Regions from separate parts of the Arthrobacter sp. Soil_C_49 genome, predicted to be linked through region 3. Evidence: riboswitches for the same ligand, from Rfam matches in the RefSeq annotation. Region 3 holds a riboswitch; each other region holds the start of a gene.

Region 1 (6,236 bases), on a different contig from region 3:
CGAGATCTGCGCGTTCCAGTCCTCCACGGGAAGCTGGGGAGCGGCAGCGATCCGGTAGCCGCCGTCGGGCAGTTGGACGATCTCCTGGTCTGGCATGTTCAGGCTGGCGCCGCCGCGGGCCCGCTCCAGCTCCACACGCTTGAGCCCCACCTCTTTGAGGAGCTGCAGCACCGGCGGGGCCGTTCCGGCGTCGAGTTCGGCCTGCGTGCCCTTGTAACTGAGCTTGGCCCGGCTGCGGATACGCGCCCGCCTGACAGCGACGGAGGTGACCTCGGCGGCGTTGTCCAGGCGGAAATCCCAGACAAATGCGGAACAGTCCTGGTCCGGAAGAAGGCTGCCGGCCTGCTCGCTGATGATTTCCGGATGCAGCGGGATCCGCCCGTCGGGGGCGTAGAACGTCTGCCCGCGACGGCGTGTTTCCGCATCCAATGGTCCGCCCGGGCTAACAAATGCGGGCACGTCGGCGATGGCGTAGAGCACGTGGTACCCGTCGCCGTCGCGCTCGATGAACAGTGCCTGGTCCAGGTCGGTGGAGGACGCGGGATCAATGGTAACGAACTCGACGGCGGTCAGGTCGTAGGCAGGCAGCTGCAGGGATTCCACGGCTGCTTTGGCATCAGCCACGGCATCGTCAGGGTAGGCGCCGGGCAGCTCCAGTTCGGTCCGCAGCGCACTGAGCGCCGCCTCGAGCGCGTTATTGTGCTCGTGGACGTTGGGAGCCAGCCGATGGTGTGACACGAAAATCAGCCTAACTCGAATTCCGGCGATAATGCAGGCACCCGGGCCGGGAAGGGCGCGGGGTAAAAGCACGGTTACGAGCGTCAGCGGGCCGGACCGCCGGCGGCCGGGGCAGCCTCAGGAACCGGGCGCATCCAAGGCCGCGAGGAGCGATGCGGCGGCGGCCGCAGGATCGTCGGCCTCCGTGATGGCCCGGACCACCACAATGCGCCGGGCGCCCGCCTCCACCACCTGCTCCACGTTGCTGTGGTCGATGCCGCCAATGGCAAACCAGGGGACACCGCCGTCGGCCTGTCCTTTCTGCCCCGCAGGGCCCGCAGCCGCGGCGGCGTACTTCACCAGCTCAAGTCCGACCGCGGCCCGCCCCGGTTTGGTGGGTGTGGCCCACACCGGACCCACGCAGAAGTAGTCCAACCCCGCGGGCCCGGCAGCAGCCGCGAGGGCGGCGTCCACCTGCTCTGGTGCATGGCTGGACAGTCCGATGGCCGCATTGCCGTTGAGCAGGGTGCGCGCGGTGGCCAGGGGGAGGTCCTTCTGGCCGATATGGAACACCGGCGCGCCGGACAGCACGGCGATATCGGCCCTGTCGTTGACGGCCCACAGCCGGCCGTGCCGCTCCGCGGTTTCCTTCAGCACAGCCAGGAGCTCCAGCTCCTCCGCGGCCTCGATGGTCTTGTCCCGGAGCTGGATGATGTCCACGCCACCGGCAAACGCGGCGTCCACGAACTGCCCGAAATCGCCGCGGTCCTTGCGGGCATCCGTGCAGAGGTACAGGTGCGCTGAGTTGAGGCCATTGCTGATTTTGGTGGTGCTGAGGACATCGGTGCCGGCGGCAGGAGTGTGGGACACATTCATGGGGGCAAGCCTAGTTCCTCTACACTTGCCTCGTACTGCGGGAGCCCGCGGCAGCTGTCATAAAGCGCCGGGCTGAGAGGGCGTCAGAGCCGACCGCTTGACCTGATCCGGCTAGTACCGGCGTAGGGAAGGAGACACATGCGCGCACCGTCGACCCCGGCCCCACCGCATAAACCGTCCATACCTTCGGGCATCATCCGGGCTGACGTCGCCGTGATCGGCGGCGGAGTGATCGGCCACGGCATCGCCTGGGAGGCGCAACGCTCGGGGCGCTCCGTGGTGCTCATCGACGACGCCCCGGGTACCGGCGCCAGCTGGGCCGCCGCCGGAATGCTCGCGCCCGTCAGCGAACTGCACTACCAGGAAGAAGAGCTCCTCGAGCTGATGCTGGACGCCTCGGCCCGGTGGCCCGCTTTTGTGGCCGGCCTCCGCGCAGCATCCGGTGCCGATCCTGGATACATCACGACGCCGACCCTCGCCGTGGGTGCCGACGCCGCCGACCGCCGCGCGCTGATGGACCTGCGCGCGGTGCAGCAGGCGAACGGACTCACCGTGGAACCGCTCACCGTCCGCGAAGCCCGCCGGCGGGAGCCACTGCTCAGCCCGGCCATCGCCTGTGCGCTGGACACCCCGGCCGATCACCAGGTGGATCCGCGGCTGCTGGTGGACTGCCTGCGGCGCGCGCTCGCCGGCCACGGCGTGGGAAGAACCAGGGGCGAAGGTGCCCGCAGCGGGTCCCGGCAGGATCACGCAGGAGTAGCCGGCGCCGTCGACGGTTACTCGGTGCCGGACAAAGCGGCAGCGCTGCTGTGGCAGGACGGCGCTGTTGCCGGCGTCCGGTTGGCCGGCGGCGGAACCGTCCAGGCCGCAGAGACCGTAGTGGCGAACGGGCTGCACGCGGCGGAACTGGGGTTCCTCCCGGAGGGCCTGCAGCTTCCGCTGCGGCCTGTTTACGGGGACATCCTGCGGCTCGCCGTGCCCCGGCATCTGCAACCGCTGGTGACCTCCACCGTCCGCGGACTGGTGCGCGGGGTCCCGGTGTATATCGTTCCCCGCCGGGACGGGACGGTGGTGATCGGGGCAACGCAGCGCGAAGACGCGCCCTCTACCCCCGGCGCCGTTTCCGCCGGTGGCGTCTACCAGCTGCTCCGCGACGCGCAGGTGCTGCTTCCCGCCGTCGCCGAACTCGAGCTGCTCGAATGCACCGCCCGGGCCCGGCCCGGAACGCCGGACAATGCGCCGCTGCTGGGCCGGGTGCCCGCAACGGAAGGCGCGGGCCAGTCCGGCGGACACCTTCCCGGGCTCATCATCGCTACCGGGTTCTTCAGGCACGGCGTCCACCTGACGCCGGCCGCCGCCGCCATCTGCCGGGACCTCCTGGACGGCCGCGAAGATCCCCGCTGGGCGCCCTTTAGCCCCGCCCGATTCAACGAAACTCCTGCCCCAGCCGCAACCACCCCTACCCAACCGGCCGCCTGAGCCACCTACCGCCCACAAAGGAAACAGCATGAACATCACCTTGAACGGAACCCGGCACCCCGTGCCGGACGGTGCTTCCATCGCGCAGCTCGTCAGCCAGGTCACAGGAAGGCCCCTCGGGGCTGACGGCCAGGCCACCGACGGGCAGAAGCTCGGCGTGGCCGTGGCACACAACGCGCAGGTAGTGCCGCGGAGCCAGTGGTTTGCCACCGCGCTCGCGGACGGCGACGAGGTTGAACTCGTCACGGCTGTGCAGGGAGGCTGACCCATGAGCGAAACCATCACCGCTGCGTCCTCCTCCGCGCTCCAGGACCCGCTGGTCATCGACGGCGTGGAACTGTCCTCCCGGCTGATTATGGGCACCGGCGGCGCACCCAGCCTGGACGGCCTCGGCGCAGCACTCCTCGCTTCCGGCACCAGCCTGACCACGGTGGCCATGCGCCGCTACTCGACGGCGGAAACAGGCACGCTGTTCCAGCTGCTGCTGGACCATGGCATCCGGGTGCTGCCCAACACCGCCGGCTGCTTCACTGCCCGGGACGCCGTGCTGACGGCAGAACTGGCCCGTGAGGCGCTGGAAACGGACTGGGTGAAGCTGGAAGTCATCGCCGACGAACAGACCCTCCTGCCGGACGCCGTCGAACTGGTGGACGCCACCGAGCAGCTCGTCAACAGGGGCTTCAAGGTGTTCGCCTACACCAACGACGATCCTGTCCTGGCCCTCCGGCTCGAAAACCTCGGGGCCACGGCCGTGATGCCGCTCGGATCACCCATCGGCACCGGCCTGGGCATCCTGAATCCGCACAACATTGAACTGATTGTGTCCCGGGCCTCGGTTCCTGTGGTGCTGGACGCAGGCATCGGGACCGCCTCGGACGCGGCCCTCGCCATGGAGCTGGGCTGCGACGCCGTCCTGCTGGCCACTGCGGTGACCCGTGCCCAGAATCCTGCGGTGATGGGGGAGGCCTTCAAACACGCGGTGATCGCCGGTAGGCTGGCGAAGACGGCCGGCAGGATACCGCGCCGCGAACATGCACTGGCGTCGTCGGCCATGGAAGGCCGGGCCGAGTTCCTGTAGCCTCTCCGGCGCACGGCGGCAGCCGGGGCATGCGCACCGCAACTGAGGAGCAGCCATGTCCAGCAAGGACGTTCTTTCCCCCGAACGGCTCGAGGACGCCCTGGCCGTCCTGCCCCACTGGCGCTACCGCAAGGGGGCCCTGGTGACGGTGTACAAGATGCCGACGTCGGCTGCCGCGTTGGAGCTGATTGCCGCCGTCGGGCGCCTTGCCGAGGAACAGAACCACCACCCCGACCTGGACTGGCGGTACAACAGGGTGTTCCTCCGCTACACCTCGCATGACGCCGGGGGAGAGGTCACCGCCCGCGATGTGGGGGCGGCAGAGGCAGTGAGTGAGGCCGCGGCCGCGGTCCATGCCGTTGCCGAGCCGGGCAAACACCCTGCCGCCCTTTAACCGGACGTGACCACTGCCCCCGGGAGGGTAGTGGTCACGTCCGATGGTTCTCTTGGTTAGAGCTTCAAAGCCGCGGTGAGCCGTTCCAGATCCTTCTTGGCACGGGTGCGGCCCAGGTAGATGACTGCCGCCACCGCCGCCGCGGAGCCGAGGACCATGGGCAGGATCCACGGCATCCAGGTCAGCCCCGGACGGTACCCGAAACCTGCGGCCATCAGGATGACCCAGCTCAACGCTCCCACACCCACGGCGACGCCGGCCGGGACGCCAACTCCGTATTTGGTATGGCGTTTGTCGTTTGCCCAGACGATGAAACCTGCGGCTGCTGTCACCAGCACCACGATGGTCAACGAAAGCATGGCTCTCCTCGGAAATAACCGCCCTGTCCGGACGGCAGCGGCTAGAACTGGCCGAAACCTACGCGGCGCTGTTCTTCGGCGCCGATTTCGACGTATGCCAGGGCCTTGCCGGGAACAATGATCAGGCGTCCCTTGTCATCCTTCAGGCGCAGGTCACCGCCGTTGCTGATGGCCTCCTCGACGACCTTGGCCACGGAGTCTGCGTCCTCGTTCGACTCCAGCACAATTTCGCGGCCAACGTTCTGAACGCCGATCTTTACTTCCACAGGGGGCCTCCCAGCCAGTTAACGTTTCTCGGGTTATGTCTTATTTGTAGTCTAGGACTCTTTGGGGAAGCGAGAGATTCCGCGCCAAGCTAAACGGTAAATGAGATCGCTGGCCACATCGAGGTCCAGGTTGCCGTCCGTTTCGAGCCAGTACCGCGCGCTCACCTGGGCCATGCCGGCAAGTCCGCGGCCCAGCAGTTCCGCTTCCAGGTGCGGGAGTTTGGTGTCCTCTGCGATGACTCGGGCAATGGCATCCGCAAACGTCCGGTTGAATGTCTCCAGGCGTGAGCTGACATCGGGATCATTGATGAGGTCTGACTCGAAGACCAGCCGGTGGGCCTGGTCGTCATTGGCGATGAACTGGAAATAGGCGCGCATGACGGCCTGCACGCGCTCATCGTTGTCCGTGGTGGAGTTCAGCGCCCCCAGCATCAGCTCGGTGAGGGAGGCCAGGTGGCTTTCCAGCAGGGCCAGGTACAGCTCCCGCTTTGAGGGGAAGTGCTGGTAAAGAACGGGCTTGCTGACGTGGGCGGTCTCTGCGATCTCGTCCATGGCCGCGCCGTGGTACCCGTTAGCCACAAAAACTTCCTGCGCTGCGGAAAGGAGTTGTGCCCGTCTCTCGTCCCTGGGAAGCCGGGCGGACCGTTGCCCGGCGGGGCGCGGGGCGGTTTGCGGTTCGGCTGCGGACGGGCGGCCGGCCCGTGCTTCATGGACCACAGTTGTCCTTCTTTCGCTTGCAGTTACCCCCACTCTACTTCGGGGTAATATGACCGGGCGGTATCCCGGGGCATACATTGAAGTATGGCTTCGACATCCACCGCAAATGTTTCAGCAGTTTCACTGGCTCCGCTGGTTGAACCGGCAGGTGAGCTCACTGCCGCAGAAGTGGAACGCTACTCGCGCCACCTCATCATTCCCGAGATCGGCGCGCTGGGACAGCGGCGGCTCAAAAATGCAAAGGTGCTGGTGATCGGCGCCGGCGGGCTGGGTTCGCCTGCGTTGCTTTACCTCGCCGCCGCCGGCGTGGGAACGCTGGGCATCATCGACGACGACGCCGTTGACCTCAG
Region 2 (6,236 bases), on a different contig from region 3:
GTACTCCTTGCGGGCGGAAAACGGGCTGTACCCAGCCTAACCGCCCATTCTGCGGCTACGGCACAGCGACGGCGGCCGGCTGGCGGGCGCTTCAGCTGGCGGGCGGTTCCGTGCGGAACTTGATCATTTTGTGGGTGCCGTCGCAGTAGGGCTTGATGGCGGACGCGCCGCAGCGGCACAGCGCCACTGTCTGGCGCTGCCGGGGGACCGGGGCTCCGGAGGGGGTCACGATCTCGAAGTCGCCCCGGACAATCAGCGGGCCGTCGGGGCACACCACGATCGAGCTTTCGGCGGGTTCCTGGTTCATGGCTGCTCCTTGAGTGCGTGGTCGGTTTTCAAATGATGGTGGATGCCGAGCTTGCCGTGGTGCCGGCGCCGAAGTTCGGCTTCCGAGTGGGCTGCGGTCTTGAGCCGTGCCCCGGCATAGGGGACGCCACCGCCCAACCGGAATGCCAGGGCGATCCAGACACAGACCGCCCGCTCCAGGCTCCACAGAGGGGCGTACCAGACAGCCCGGAAGGGGAAGACCCCGGCCCCTGAGTGGCGCTGTCGTCCGATCCAGGCCAGGAGGACCGGCACGGCCGCCAGCGCCAGGAGAGCGGCCCGTCGGCGGGAAGCGGGCAGGCAGCAAGCACAGGCAATCATCGGCAGCAGGCCAAGCTCTGCGGCGAGGCGCCGGGGCTCGGCGAAGTCATCGTACGCCTGGCGCGTGCGTTGCTTGAAGAAGTGCTGGAGCTTGGGCGGGCGCCGCGCCACAAACAGGCCAGGCGCGATCTCCTCCCGGCCGCCGGCTGCCTTGAGGGTCCGGATCAGCTCAAGGTTTTCGAAGAGCACCGGATCGTAGCCGCCGGTGGCCAGCAGGGCACTCCGGCGGACGGCCAGGGTGCCGGGGAAATCCGCCGACCATGCCCGGTTGATCAGGGTCCGCGACGTATCCCAGCAGGCGTGCCACGGCAGCGGATCAAAGTAGTTCTGCGGCCGCACAATGTCCGCCGAACTGAGGTGATGGACGACGGCGGCAAGCGACCCACGGGTGTAGCGCACGTCGTCGTCGGCCATCACCAGCAGCTCCGCCCTGGCGGCCTGCACGCCCGTCATCACTCCGGCCACCTTGCCGTTGCCGCCGGCGGCCGGCCCGGGCCGGATGTGGCGCACGGCGGGCGGAAAGGCAGCCCGGTGGCGTTCGAACAGCGCCCGGTCGGAACCGTCCACCACGGTCACTGGGATCCACGCGAGAAGACCGCCAAGATAGGCAGACAGATCCTGTAGCTCCGGATCCAGGTCCTCGGTCCAGCGCAGCGGCAGGATGTACTCCGCGGATTGCCCCGTGGGCGGGGTACTCATGCGGCGGCCGGCATTGCCGCCCTCAGCGACGTCACTCCTTTTTCCCAGCTGGCCATCAGGTGCGTGGAAAGCCGGCCGTCAATCGCCATGACGGCGGTGGCCCCGAACAGTACGTCCCCGAGCAGTCCAGGCTCCGCCTCCACCAGGCCGCCTGCCAGGTCGCGCCCGGCGATCTGCTCGTGGACCGCGTCGGCTTCCACATGCTCGTCGAAGTAGTGGGTCACTTCGGCGTCGAAACCGTGCCGCCGGAAGCCGCTGCCGTACAGCCGGTTGGGCTGGGAGGAGGTCATCTCATAGATGGCGAGGTGCCCTGTAATGGCACCCCGGAGCCGGCGGTTCAGGCCGAAGAGCGACATCATGTTCACGGCCGCGAGGGAGACGGCGGGAACAGCGTCCACGTAGGCGCCGTAGTGGTCGTCCATGCCCAGGCCCCGCATGGTGCGGGAGAAAAGAACGCTGTGCATGCGTTCGGGGCGTCCGCCGCCGTATTCGTCGGCCTGGATTTCCACGAGGGCAGCCTTGGCCCTGCCGGTGAGGCGGGGGATGGCCCAGGTGTGCGGGTCCGCCTCCTTGAGCTGGTACATGGACTTGTGGATCAGGAATTCCTTGAGCTGGTCCAGCGTCGCCTTCTTGGCCACAAAACGGGAGACGCTGGGCCCGGTATCGGTGGCAGCGAGGCCGAACAGGATGTCCGCCACGGCATCGCTGGTCAGCTCCCCGGCAGGCGGAACATTGATCTCGCCGGCGGCGGAAGCCGCGGCAGCCCGGAGCTCCGCCTCAAACGGCCGCTCCATCAGGCGGCGGACCTGGATCAGTCCCGGTTCCCACTCCCACTCGTCGCTCACGCCCTCCAGCCCGGAATAGTGCAGTTCGTAGAGGCAGAAGAGGGCCGCCTGGACGTCGTCGTCGCCGATGATGTCCGAGGACACCGCCATGTGGGGTGTGACCAGCGAGTGCAGTTCATCCACGGCTGCGACTGCTTCGTCGGTGCCTGGTTCGTGCTTCAGGGCGCTGAACAGCGTGCTGCTGATGGGGCCTCGGGACTCCGGGATTTTCATGATGCTCCTTTGGGCGGGCGGCATTGCTGCGTCTTCGACAGCGGGCTTTGGTGGGCGTTCATGCATCCGTGTCCCTGTCCGGGTCACGGGACGGGCTGCCGGGGACGGTCCTGGGGGACAGCAGAATGGCAAGGGCGATCATGGCCAGGCCCAGGACCAGGTGCAGCCAGTTGTCCGCATTGTTTTCCGGGAGGAAGTTTGCCGGCAGGTCATCGGCGATCAACAGGCCATAGAGCCAAAGGAACAGATAGGCGACGCCCCCGTAGATGAGGAAATTCCGCCCCTGCCGGTGCGTCCTGGCCATCACCAGGCCGGCGATTCCGAACAGGGCGTGGACGGCATTGTGCAGGACGGACACCTGGAAGATTCCGAACAGCTCGGCTTCGGAGCCAGGGCCGGCAAAGCGGAGGGAACCGTAGTTGGCGGTGATGCCCGGAATGAATCCCAGGATTCCAAGCAGCAGGAAGACGGTGCCGCTGGCAAGGGTGGCCTTCTGCAGGCCCGTCCTCGCTTCGGTGGCGCGGGTGCTGACCGCCATAACCTGTACTCCTCTAAAGCCGGGAACAACATAGTAAGCATGATTACTAATAAAAGCTAAGTACGCTTCCTACCCGGCGTTCACGCCTCCGGGCTGTTCCAGGTATAGGGGTTGGTGTGGGTCCCGCCGTGCCGGCCCTGCTCATATCCCTGCTGCCAGGCTTTCCCGACGGCGGCCACTAGTTCGGCGAGCAGGGGATAGTAGGGGTGGTCCGGACCAATGTAGATCATCTCGTCTTCGGCTTTATCCACCGCCGCCCGCACCTGGTTTTCGTCGCCAGGACCGTTCATGGCACCCTCCTTGCCCCGACATTGTCCAGCTCAGAGAAGGCGTCAGTCGGCGCCCATCGAGCCGAGGACTTCGCGGAGGGCCTGGACCACCATGTTGTGGTCCTGCACCTGGGGAAGCCCCGAAACAGTCACGGTGGCCACCGCGCCCACCCCTGTGACGTAGACCGGGAAGGAACCCCCGTGCGCCGCGTACGTGGTCTGGTCGAACCAGCCCTGGTCCTCGATCCTGCCGCCGCGAAGCCGTCCGCGCAGCCCCACCAGCAGGGACGGGACCTCGTACCGGGCGGCGGTGCGCTGCTTGGCCCGGATCCAGAACTCGTTGTCCGGAGTGGCGCCCGGCAGGGCCACATGGAACAGGACCTGGTCACCCTTGGTGATGTCGATGGCGATGGGGAGCTGGTCCTCCTTGCCCAGTTCCACCAGCAGCAGCCCCAGGTTCAATGCGTCGTCCATCGAAAACCGGGGAAACTGGAGCTCCCGGATTTCGCCCTCAATCCGCGCGATGAGCGCCTGCAGGGAGCCCTCCGGCTGGGTGGCATCAGAATCGGGATCGAACTCAGTCATATCCGGCGCATTGGCAGTCATGGCCCACAATCTACCCCTCCTCCGGTGTAAACTGGACCACGCCCAGCAGGGCTATTTATCTACCCACAGAATCAATTAACGACAGGGGAGCGCCGCCGTCGGGCATCACTGGCAATGCCAGGATCCGCAGGTGGGCGCTGAGAGTGCGGACAGCCGCAGACCCTCGAACCTGATCCGGTTAGTACCGGCGCAAGGGAGTCGAGTTCTCGAAGTCCGGCAACGGCAGTCAGTGCCCTTGCCGCACTTTCCCCTCCTGTTCCTCAGGAGGATCGCATGGCAACAACAGCAGTAAAGAAGACCACCAGCAAGTCCTGGCGCGTCGTGGACATCGTAGTGGCGGCCCTGATCGCCATCGCCGGCGGCGTTATCTTCTGGGCCTGGTCCCAGGGAGCCGCGGCAGTCTCAGCCCCCATGAACGCCGTCTACCCGCCCCTGACCGGCCTGATCGCCGGCGGCTGGATGATCCCGGCGGTGCTGGGCATGCTCATCATCCGCAAGCCGGGCGCGGCGCTGTTCTGCGAAACCGTGGCCGCCACCGGCGAGCTGCTGATGGGCTCGCAGTACGGCGCCTCCGTGCTCTTTTCCGGCTTTGTCCAGGGCCTGGGCGCAGAAATCATCTTCGCCATCTTCGTGTACCGGAAGTTCAACCTGCCGGTGTCGCTGCTTGCCGGTGCCGGCGCCGGGCTGTTCTGCGGCCTGAACGACTCCTTCGCCCCGTGGGGCTGGAACATCGCCTACTCCGGCGGCGACAAACTGGCGTACATCATCTTCACAGCCGTCTCCGGCGCCATCATCGCCGGTACCCTGTCCTGGATCGCCACGCGCGGCCTGGCGAAGACCGGTGTCCTCAGCTCGTTCGCCTCGCGCAAGGCAGCAACGGAGCCCGCCTTCTCCTGATGAGCGCTCCCTCCCATCACGGCGTGCCGGTTGCGGTGCGTCCGGCGGCCGTCAGCGCCCGCGGTTGGGGCTGGCGGCATGCCGGACGTGCCAAGCCTGCGGTCCGTGCCCTTGACCTGGACATCCAGCCGGGGGAGCGGGTGCTCCTCCTCGGTCCGTCCGGGGCGGGCAAGTCCACCCTTCTCCATGCCTTGGCGGGCGTCCTGGGCGATGTTAACGACGACGGCGAGGCCTCCGAATCCGACGAGTCCGGTTCGCTGCTGGTTGACGGAGCCTACCCCCGTGAGCAGCGCGGCCGCGCCGGCCTGATGCAGCAGGACCCGGAGACGCAGGTGGTCCTCTCCCGGGTGGGTGACGACGTTGCCTTCGGCGCCGAGAACCTCGCCGTGCCCCGCGACGACATCTGGACCCGCGTGCACGAGGCGCTGGACGACGTCGGCCTGTCCCACCTGCCGCTGGACCATCCGACGTCGGCCCTGTCCGGCGGGCAGAAACAGCGGCTGGCGCTCGCCGGCATCCTTGCGATGCGGCCCGGGCTGATCCTCCTTGACGAACCGACAGCCAACCTTGACCCCGCGGGGGTGCTTGAGGTCCGCGACGCTGTGGCGCGCTGCCTGGACAAGACCGGGGCGACCCTGGTGGTGGTGGAGCACCGGGTGTCCGTGTGGAAGGACCTGGTGGACCGGATTGTGGTGCTGCAGCCCGGTTCGTCCACCGACCCCGCCGTGCTCCTGGACGGGCCGCCGGACCGCGTGCTCACCGAGGCCCGGAGCATGCTGATAGCGGCCGGAGTATGGGTTCCCGGTTACGTCCCGGAGACCCGGCAGCGTGCGGCCGTCCCGGCTTCGGGGACCGGCGATCTGCTGCTTGCCGCCGAGCAGCTGGCGGTCTCACGAGAACGTGCCCGCCGTAAGGGATTCCGAAAGCTGCCGCCGTTGCCGGTGCAGCAGGATATCAGCGCGCAGGTCCGCGCCGGGCAGGCGCTCGCCATCACGGGTCCCAACGGGGCAGGAAAATCGACTTTTGCCCTGACTCTTGCCGGTCTTTTGGAGCCCGTGGCCGGCAAGGTCTCCGCCACCCTGGCGCTTGGCCGGGGCGCCGGGATTGATCCTTACCAGTGGAAGGCGGAGCAGCTGATCGAGCGGGTGGGCACCGTATTCCAGGAGCCCGAGCACCAGTTCGTTACGGGCAAGGTGCTGGATGAACTCCTGTTTGGCCCGCGGCACCTCGGCCACGGGACGGAGCGTGTGGACGAACTGCTCGAACGTTTGCGGCTGACGGAGCTCGTGGACGCCAATCCGTACACTCTTTCGGGTGGCGAAAAGCGCCGGCTTTCCGTGGCCACGGTCCTGGCCGCGCATCCCCAGGTCCTGGTTTTGGACGAACCTACGTTCGGCCAGGACGCCAACACCTGGGCGGAGCTGGCCTCATTCCTGACCGAGCTCCTCGACGCCGGCACTGCCGTGGTGTCGGTGACCCATGATGCCGAGTTCACGGCAGCCCTGGGCGGAACAGAGCTGAGGA
Region 3 (6,236 bases):
TGATGACCTCGAGGCCGAGGGCGCGCTGGTAGTAGTCGGTCATGACCTTCATGTCGCCCACCTTGAGCATCACGGTGCCCATGGTGAGGTCGGCAGGAAGAAGATCCTGGGTGGCGGCTTCTGCAGTCATTGTGAAAACTCCCGGTACTGTGGCCCGTCGGGTTGGTGGGCCTGTCACTGTTAAAATTACTTGAAGCTTCAATTTATTCCAAGTGGTTTCCGGGCCTTCGCCTGGGTCAGCGCACGACGTGCCCTTCCAGCACCACATGGGCCGGCTCCTGCACGGTTTGCAGAACCCGGCGCGGGTCCTCCCGGCACAGGACGACGTCGGCCCGGGCACCTTCCTCGAGCACGTCAGCGCCCAGCCACTTCCGGGCGCCCCAGCACGCGGCGTCGAGGGCGGCGGGTGCGGGCAGTCCGGCGTGGTGGAGGGCCAGGATTTCGTCCCCGATCCTGCCGTGCCTGATGACGCTGCCCGCGTCCGTGCCGGCGTAGATCTTCACCCCGGCTTCGAAGGCCTCCAGCACCCGTTCCGCGCGCCGTTCCCACAGGGCGCGCATATGGGCGGCGTACCGGGGGAACTTGGGCTCGGCCTGCGCAGCGATGTCCGGGAAAGTGGCGATGTTGATGAGGGTGGGCACGATGGGAACATCCTGCTCCACGAACCGTGGAATGTGCCGTGGCAGCAGTCCCGTGGCATGTTCGATGCAGTCGATGTCCGCGTCCAGCATCTGGTCCAGGGTCTCTTCGGCGAAGCAGTGCGCGGTGACCCGCGCGCCTTCATCGTGCACCGCCCGGACGGCGTCCTTGACGACGGCGGCGGGAAACGACGGCGCCAGGTCACCGGCGCCGCGGTCTATCCAGTCCCCCACGAGCTTGACCCAGCCGTCGCCGTCGCGCGCCTGCTTCCGGACGGCCTCCACCAGGCCGTCGGGTTCCACTTCCTCAGCGAAGCCGCGGAGGTACCGGCGGGTCCTGGCCACGTGCCTCCCGGCACGGATGAGCACCGGCGCCGCACGACTCCCCTGGAGGAAGCGGGTGTCTACGGGGGAACCCGCATCCCTGACCAGCAGAGTGCCCGCTTCCAGGTCGGTCCGTGCTTGCTCTTCCGCCGTCGCTTCATCGACGGCGCCCCCGGTTCCCAGGCCGATGTGGCAATGGGCGTCAGCAAAACCCGGCAGCACCCAGCCGTCCAAAATTCTGGCCGGTTCCGCCGCCGGCCGACGGAACGTGAGCCTGCCGCCAACGGACCAGAGCCCGCGTACCTCGGTGTCCGGCCCGGTCAGCACGGCGCCGTTGAACTGGATGGTTTCTGCCATGGATCTTCCTCTCTTTCCCGCCCGAAAGGCTAGCACCGCCGGATATGACACAGGCAGTCCAACGAGCTGTGGTAGCTTCTTGGTGACCACACGGGTGCCCTTGCAGGGGCTGAGATCGGGCTGATGCAGCCTGCGACCGTTGAACCTGTCCGGGTAATGCCGGCGAAGGAAGTGAGTATTCCTTGAGTACATCAAATGCACAGCTTAACCCTGCCCAAAATCCGTCCGGCGCAACGGCGGGTGGCCAGGTCCAGCCTCCGGTCACGCAGTCGCTGAAGTCCCATTCCCTGGCGTTCGTCCAGGACGCGGCGGCCGGAATCCGGGTGCCGGTCACGGAAATTGAGCTGGCGGATTCACCGAACGGCCAGCCGAACGGACCGTTCCGTGTCTACCGCACCGCCGGTCCGGGGAGTAATCCCGTCCGCGGCCTCACGCCGTTCCGCGCGGAGTGGATTGAAGCACGCGGGGACACCGAAAAGTACAGCGGGCGCGGGCGGAACCTGCTCGACGACGGCCGTTCTGCCGTCCGCCGCGGGGCGGCGAGCGCCGAGTGGAAGGGCGCGCGGCCGGTGCCCCGCCGCGCCGTCGACGGCAAAACCGTCACGCAGATGCACTACGCACGGCAGGGCGTGATCACCCCGGAGATGCGGTTCGTGGCACTGCGGGAGAACTGCGACGTGGAGCTGGTCCGCAGTGAAGTGGCTGCCGGCCGGGCCATCATTCCGAACAACATCAACCACCCGGAGTCCGAGCCGATGATCATCGGCAAGGCGTTCCTGGTGAAGATCAACGCGAACATCGGAAACTCGGCGGTCACCAGTTCGATCGCCGAGGAGGTGGACAAGCTGCAGTGGGCCACCCAGTGGGGCGCGGACACGGTGATGGACCTTTCCACCGGCGACGACATCCACACCACGAGGGAATGGATCATCCGCAACTCCCCCGTGCCGATCGGGACCGTCCCCATCTACCAGGCACTTGAGAAGGTCAACGGGGAAGCAAACGCACTGACATGGGAGATTTTCCGCGACACCGTCATTGAGCAGTGCGAACAGGGTGTGGATTACATGACCATCCACGCTGGCGTCCTGCTCCGGTACGTTCCCCTGACGGCCAACCGGGTAACGGGCATCGTGTCCCGCGGCGGTTCGATCATGGCCGGCTGGTGCCTGGCGCATCACCAGGAAAACTTCCTCTACACGCACTTCGACGAGCTCTGCGAAATCTTTGCCAAGTACGACGTCGCCTTTTCCCTGGGGGACGGGCTGCGGCCGGGGGCGACGGCGGACGCCAATGATGCGGCACAGTTCGCCGAACTGGATACGCTGGCCGAGCTCACGCAGCGGGCGTGGGAATACGACGTGCAGGTGATGGTGGAAGGCCCCGGGCACATCCCGTTCCACCTGGTGAGGGAGAACGTCGAGCGCCAGCAGGAACTGTGCAAGGGTGCCCCGTTCTACACCCTGGGTCCGCTGGTCACCGACGTGGCGCCCGGCTATGACCACATCACCTCGGCCATCGGCGCCACGGAGATCGCCCGCTACGGTACCGCCATGCTCTGCTACGTCACCCCCAAGGAACACCTGGGCCTGCCCAACAAGGACGACGTCAAGACCGGGGTGATCACCTACAAGATCGCGGCCCACGCGGCAGACCTCGCCAAGGGCCACCCCGGCGCGCACGAACGCGATGACGCCCTGTCCAAGGCGCGGTTCGAGTTCCGCTGGCGCGACCAGTTTGCGTTGTCCCTGGACCCGGTGACGGCCGAGGCATTCCATGACGAGACACTGCCTGCCGAGCCGGCCAAGACGGCGCACTTCTGTTCCATGTGCGGCCCCAAGTTCTGCTCCATGCGGATCAGCCAGGACATCCGGGATGAGTATGGTTCCGCAGCGGCACAGGCGGCACTGGCCGATGCCGCAGCGGGCATGCGGGGCAAGAGCGAGGAGTTCCTGGCGGCCGGCGGCAAGGTCTACCTGCCGGAGCTGAGCGTCCCCTCCGGCAGCTGACGCCTCAGGACGCCCAGGGTGCCTGCACCGTGCCCACGTCGCGGATGAAGGACCTGATGATACGGTCCCCCTCCACGGAATCGTGGGGCCGGTGCCCTCCCGCCGCTGTGCGGTGCAGGGCGCCGGTCTCCCGCAGGTATCCGGCGATCTCCTCGTAGAGCGGTTCCCATCCCCCGGTGAGGACCAGGGTGGGCACGCCGGGAACGATGTGCAGCGGGGCTTCCCAGGCGGGGGCCTGCAGCCGGAGCCGCCTGGCGGAACGTTTCTCCTCGGCTGTGGCCGGCTGCTGCAGGTCGGTGGCGTAGACGCGCCGGACGAACTCGCGCTGGAAGTCCTGGTCGCTCATCTGGTGCCGGGCGTCGAAGAGCGGCTGCATGAGGCCGATGTGGGCCGCTGTGGCCGGAAGTTCGGCGGTCAGCGACAGGCAGGCCGGTTCCACCAGCGTCAGGGAAAAGACCAGGTCAGGGCGTTCGACGGCGGCCAGCATGGCCGCGATGGCGCCTTGGGAATGTGCCACGACATGCCCTCCGGCGGCGCCCCGGCCGTCGTCGGCCAGCGACCGCAGCACAATCCTGGCGTCCTCCTCGAAGGAGGATTCAACCGGCTCAGCCACCGGGTCATAGCCGTGGCGGCGGAGGAACAATGCGTCGTAGGACAGTGCCATTCCGTGCTGGCGCGGCCAGGCGGCGGAGCCGAAACTGCCGGCGCCGTGCACGAACACTACCCTCTGCTTGAACATGACCCAACCCTATTCCACGGCACTGACTTCCCCCGGGAACCATCCCAAGTGAGTAGCGCCAAGTGTCGTTATGAACCGTCAAAACGACACTTGGCGCTACTTGGTTGGGACAGCGGCTACTTGCCGAGGAACTTGTCGAAGCCCTTGGGCAGGTTCAGCTGCGACGGATCGAAGTCGCCGGACTGCTGGCCGAACGCGGCGCCGGTGGGCAGGGCCTTGGCAGCGTTGGCGCGCCGGGCCTCGGCGTCCTTGCGCTCCTGGGCAGCCTTCGCCGGGTTGCCGGACTTGGCCTTCTTTTTGGGGGCATTCTTGGCGTTCTTGCGGGCGCCACCGCCGGCCCCGGGCATGCCCGGCATCCCGGGCATGCCCGGCATCCCGGGCATGCCCGGCATGCCGCCCTGGGCCATCTTCTTCATCATCTTCTGGGCCTGCGCAAAACGCTCCAGCAGGCCGTTCACCTCGGAAACGTGCACGCCGGAACCGCGCGCGATGCGGGCGCGGCGTGAACCGTTGATGATCTTCGGGGCCAGGCGCTCGTGCGGCGTCATGGACCGGACAATGGCTTCCACACGGTCAATTTCCCGCTCGTCGAACTGCTCGAGCTGCTGGCGGATGTTCTGCGCGCCGGGCATCATCATGAGCATCTTCTTCATGGAACCCATGTTGCGGATCTGCTGCATCTGGGCGAGGAAGTCCTCGAGGGTGAAGTCCTCCTGGTCGGCGAATTTCTTCGCCATCCGGGCAGCTTCGTCCTTGTCCCAGGACTTCTCTGCCTGCTCGATGAGCGTCAGGACGTCGCCCATGTCCAGGATGCGCGAAGCCATCCGGTCCGGGTGGAAGAGCTCGAAATCGTCCAGGCCTTCACCGGTGGACGCAAACATCACGGGCTTGCCGGTGACCGACGCGACCGAGAGGGCCGCACCGCCGCGGGCGTCGCCGTCGAGCTTGGACAGCACGATGCCGGTGAAGTTGACGCCCTCGTCGAACGCGAGCGCGGTGTTCACGGCGTCCTGGCCGATCATCGAGTCAATAACGAACAGGACTTCGTTGGGCACGATGGCGCGGCGGATCTGGCGTGCCTGCTCCATCATGTCCGCGTCGACGCCGAGGCGCCCGGCGGTGTCCACGATGACAACGTCGTGCAGCTTCTGGCGGGCTTCCTCAACACCGGCACGGGCCACCTCCACCGGGTCCCCTGCCGGGTGCTCCAGTTCGGAGGACGTGGCACCCGGGTGCGGCGCGAAGACGGGTACCTTGGCCCGCTGGCCCACCACCTGGAGCTGGGTGACAGCGTTGGGGCGCTGCAGGTCACAGGCAACCAGCATGGGGCTGTGCCCCTGGGACTTCAGCCACTTGGACAGCTTGCCGGCCAGGGTGGTCTTACCGGCGCCCTGGAGGCCGGCCAGCATGATGATGGTGGGGCCGTTCTTGGCCAGGCGGATCCGGCGGGTCTCGCCGCCCAGGATCTCCACGAGTTCCTCGTTGACGATCTTGACGATCTGCTGGCTCGGGTTCAGCGCGCCCGAAACTTCGGCGCCCAGGGCGCGTTCGCGGACCCGGCTGGTGAATTCACGGACTACGGGAACGGCAACGTCCGCGTCCAGGAGGGCGCGGCGGATCTCCCGCACTGTGGCATCAACATCGGCCTCAGTGAGGCGGCCTTTGCCGCGGAGATTTTTGAAGGTTGCTGTCAACCGGTCAGAGAGTGAATTGAACACGTGCCGTGCACTTCTTTCAGTGGATGATCGGGACTCGACTATCTAGGGTACCAAGCCGGCCCGCAAGGTGGCATGCTGGCGAAATGACGAGCCAAACAACTGTAAAAACCCTGCTCATCCTCGGCGCTTCCGGAGACCTCACCGGCCGGCTGCTCCTGCCGGGCCTCGCACGCCTCGTGGCAACGGGCCGGGCGGCAGGGCTGCGGCTGGTGGGGGCAGGCTCGGATCCCTGGACTCCGGAGCAATGGCGGGACAGGGTGCATCAGTCCTTTGCCGGGTCGGCGGAGTCCGCGGGCCCCGAGGGACAACGCGCCCTGGCGGACCTGGAAAAGGAGACGGTCTACCACCAGCTTGATGTCACCGCCGACGGCGCCCTGGCCTCGCTGCTCGCCACCCTGGAGGGTCCCACGGCGGTCTATTTCGCGCTGCCGCCGCGGATCAGCCAGTTGGC

The links. A riboswitch is a leader RNA that binds a small molecule or an ion and turns the genes downstream of it on or off. The one in region 3 is predicted to bind thiamine pyrophosphate.
Region 1: linked by a shared signal. The riboswitch ahead of AC3A4Z_RS05455 (FAD-dependent oxidoreductase) and the one ahead of thiC (phosphomethylpyrimidine synthase ThiC) in region 3 are both predicted to bind thiamine pyrophosphate.
Region 2: linked by a shared signal. The riboswitch ahead of AC3A4Z_RS20675 (ECF transporter S component) and the one ahead of thiC (phosphomethylpyrimidine synthase ThiC) in region 3 are both predicted to bind thiamine pyrophosphate.

Annotation. Positions count from the first base shown of each region.
Region 1 covers NZ_JBDGJZ010000002.1:441,911-448,146, forward strand. The annotation lists gene AC3A4Z_RS05445 (RNB domain-containing ribonuclease) at 1-738, opposite strand, end outside; gene thiE (thiamine phosphate synthase) at 856-1,593, opposite strand; TPP riboswitch at 1,621-1,739, shown strand; gene AC3A4Z_RS05455 (FAD-dependent oxidoreductase) at 1,732-3,072, shown strand; gene thiS (sulfur carrier protein ThiS) at 3,101-3,337, shown strand; gene AC3A4Z_RS05465 (thiazole synthase) at 3,341-4,150, shown strand; gene AC3A4Z_RS05470 (4a-hydroxytetrahydrobiopterin dehydratase) at 4,206-4,544, shown strand; gene AC3A4Z_RS05475 (hypothetical protein) at 4,601-4,903, opposite strand; gene AC3A4Z_RS05480 (DUF3107 domain-containing protein) at 4,945-5,169, opposite strand; gene AC3A4Z_RS05485 (TetR/AcrR family transcriptional regulator) at 5,221-5,886, opposite strand; gene moeB (molybdopterin-synthase adenylyltransferase MoeB) at 5,971-6,236, shown strand, end outside.
Region 2 covers NZ_JBDGJZ010000017.1:99,738-105,973, forward strand. The annotation lists gene AC3A4Z_RS20645 (CDGSH iron-sulfur domain-containing protein) at 92-307, opposite strand; gene AC3A4Z_RS20650 (glycosyltransferase family 2 protein) at 304-1,344, opposite strand; gene AC3A4Z_RS20655 (iron-containing redox enzyme family protein) at 1,341-2,402, opposite strand; gene AC3A4Z_RS20660 (DUF4383 domain-containing protein) at 2,461-2,940, opposite strand; gene AC3A4Z_RS20665 (hypothetical protein) at 3,021-3,230, opposite strand; gene AC3A4Z_RS20670 (heme-degrading domain-containing protein) at 3,273-3,815, opposite strand; TPP riboswitch at 3,889-4,029, shown strand; gene AC3A4Z_RS20675 (ECF transporter S component) at 4,089-4,712, shown strand; gene AC3A4Z_RS20680 (ABC transporter ATP-binding protein) at 4,712-6,236, shown strand, end outside.
Region 3 covers NZ_JBDGJZ010000005.1:139,640-145,875, forward strand. The annotation lists gene AC3A4Z_RS10585 (VOC family protein) at 1-130, opposite strand, end outside; gene AC3A4Z_RS10590 (amidohydrolase family protein) at 237-1,319, opposite strand; TPP riboswitch at 1,400-1,507, shown strand; gene thiC (phosphomethylpyrimidine synthase ThiC) at 1,502-3,328, shown strand; gene AC3A4Z_RS10600 (alpha/beta hydrolase) at 3,333-4,067, opposite strand; gene ffh (signal recognition particle protein) at 4,184-5,785, opposite strand; gene AC3A4Z_RS10610 (glucose-6-phosphate dehydrogenase) at 5,869-6,236, shown strand, end outside.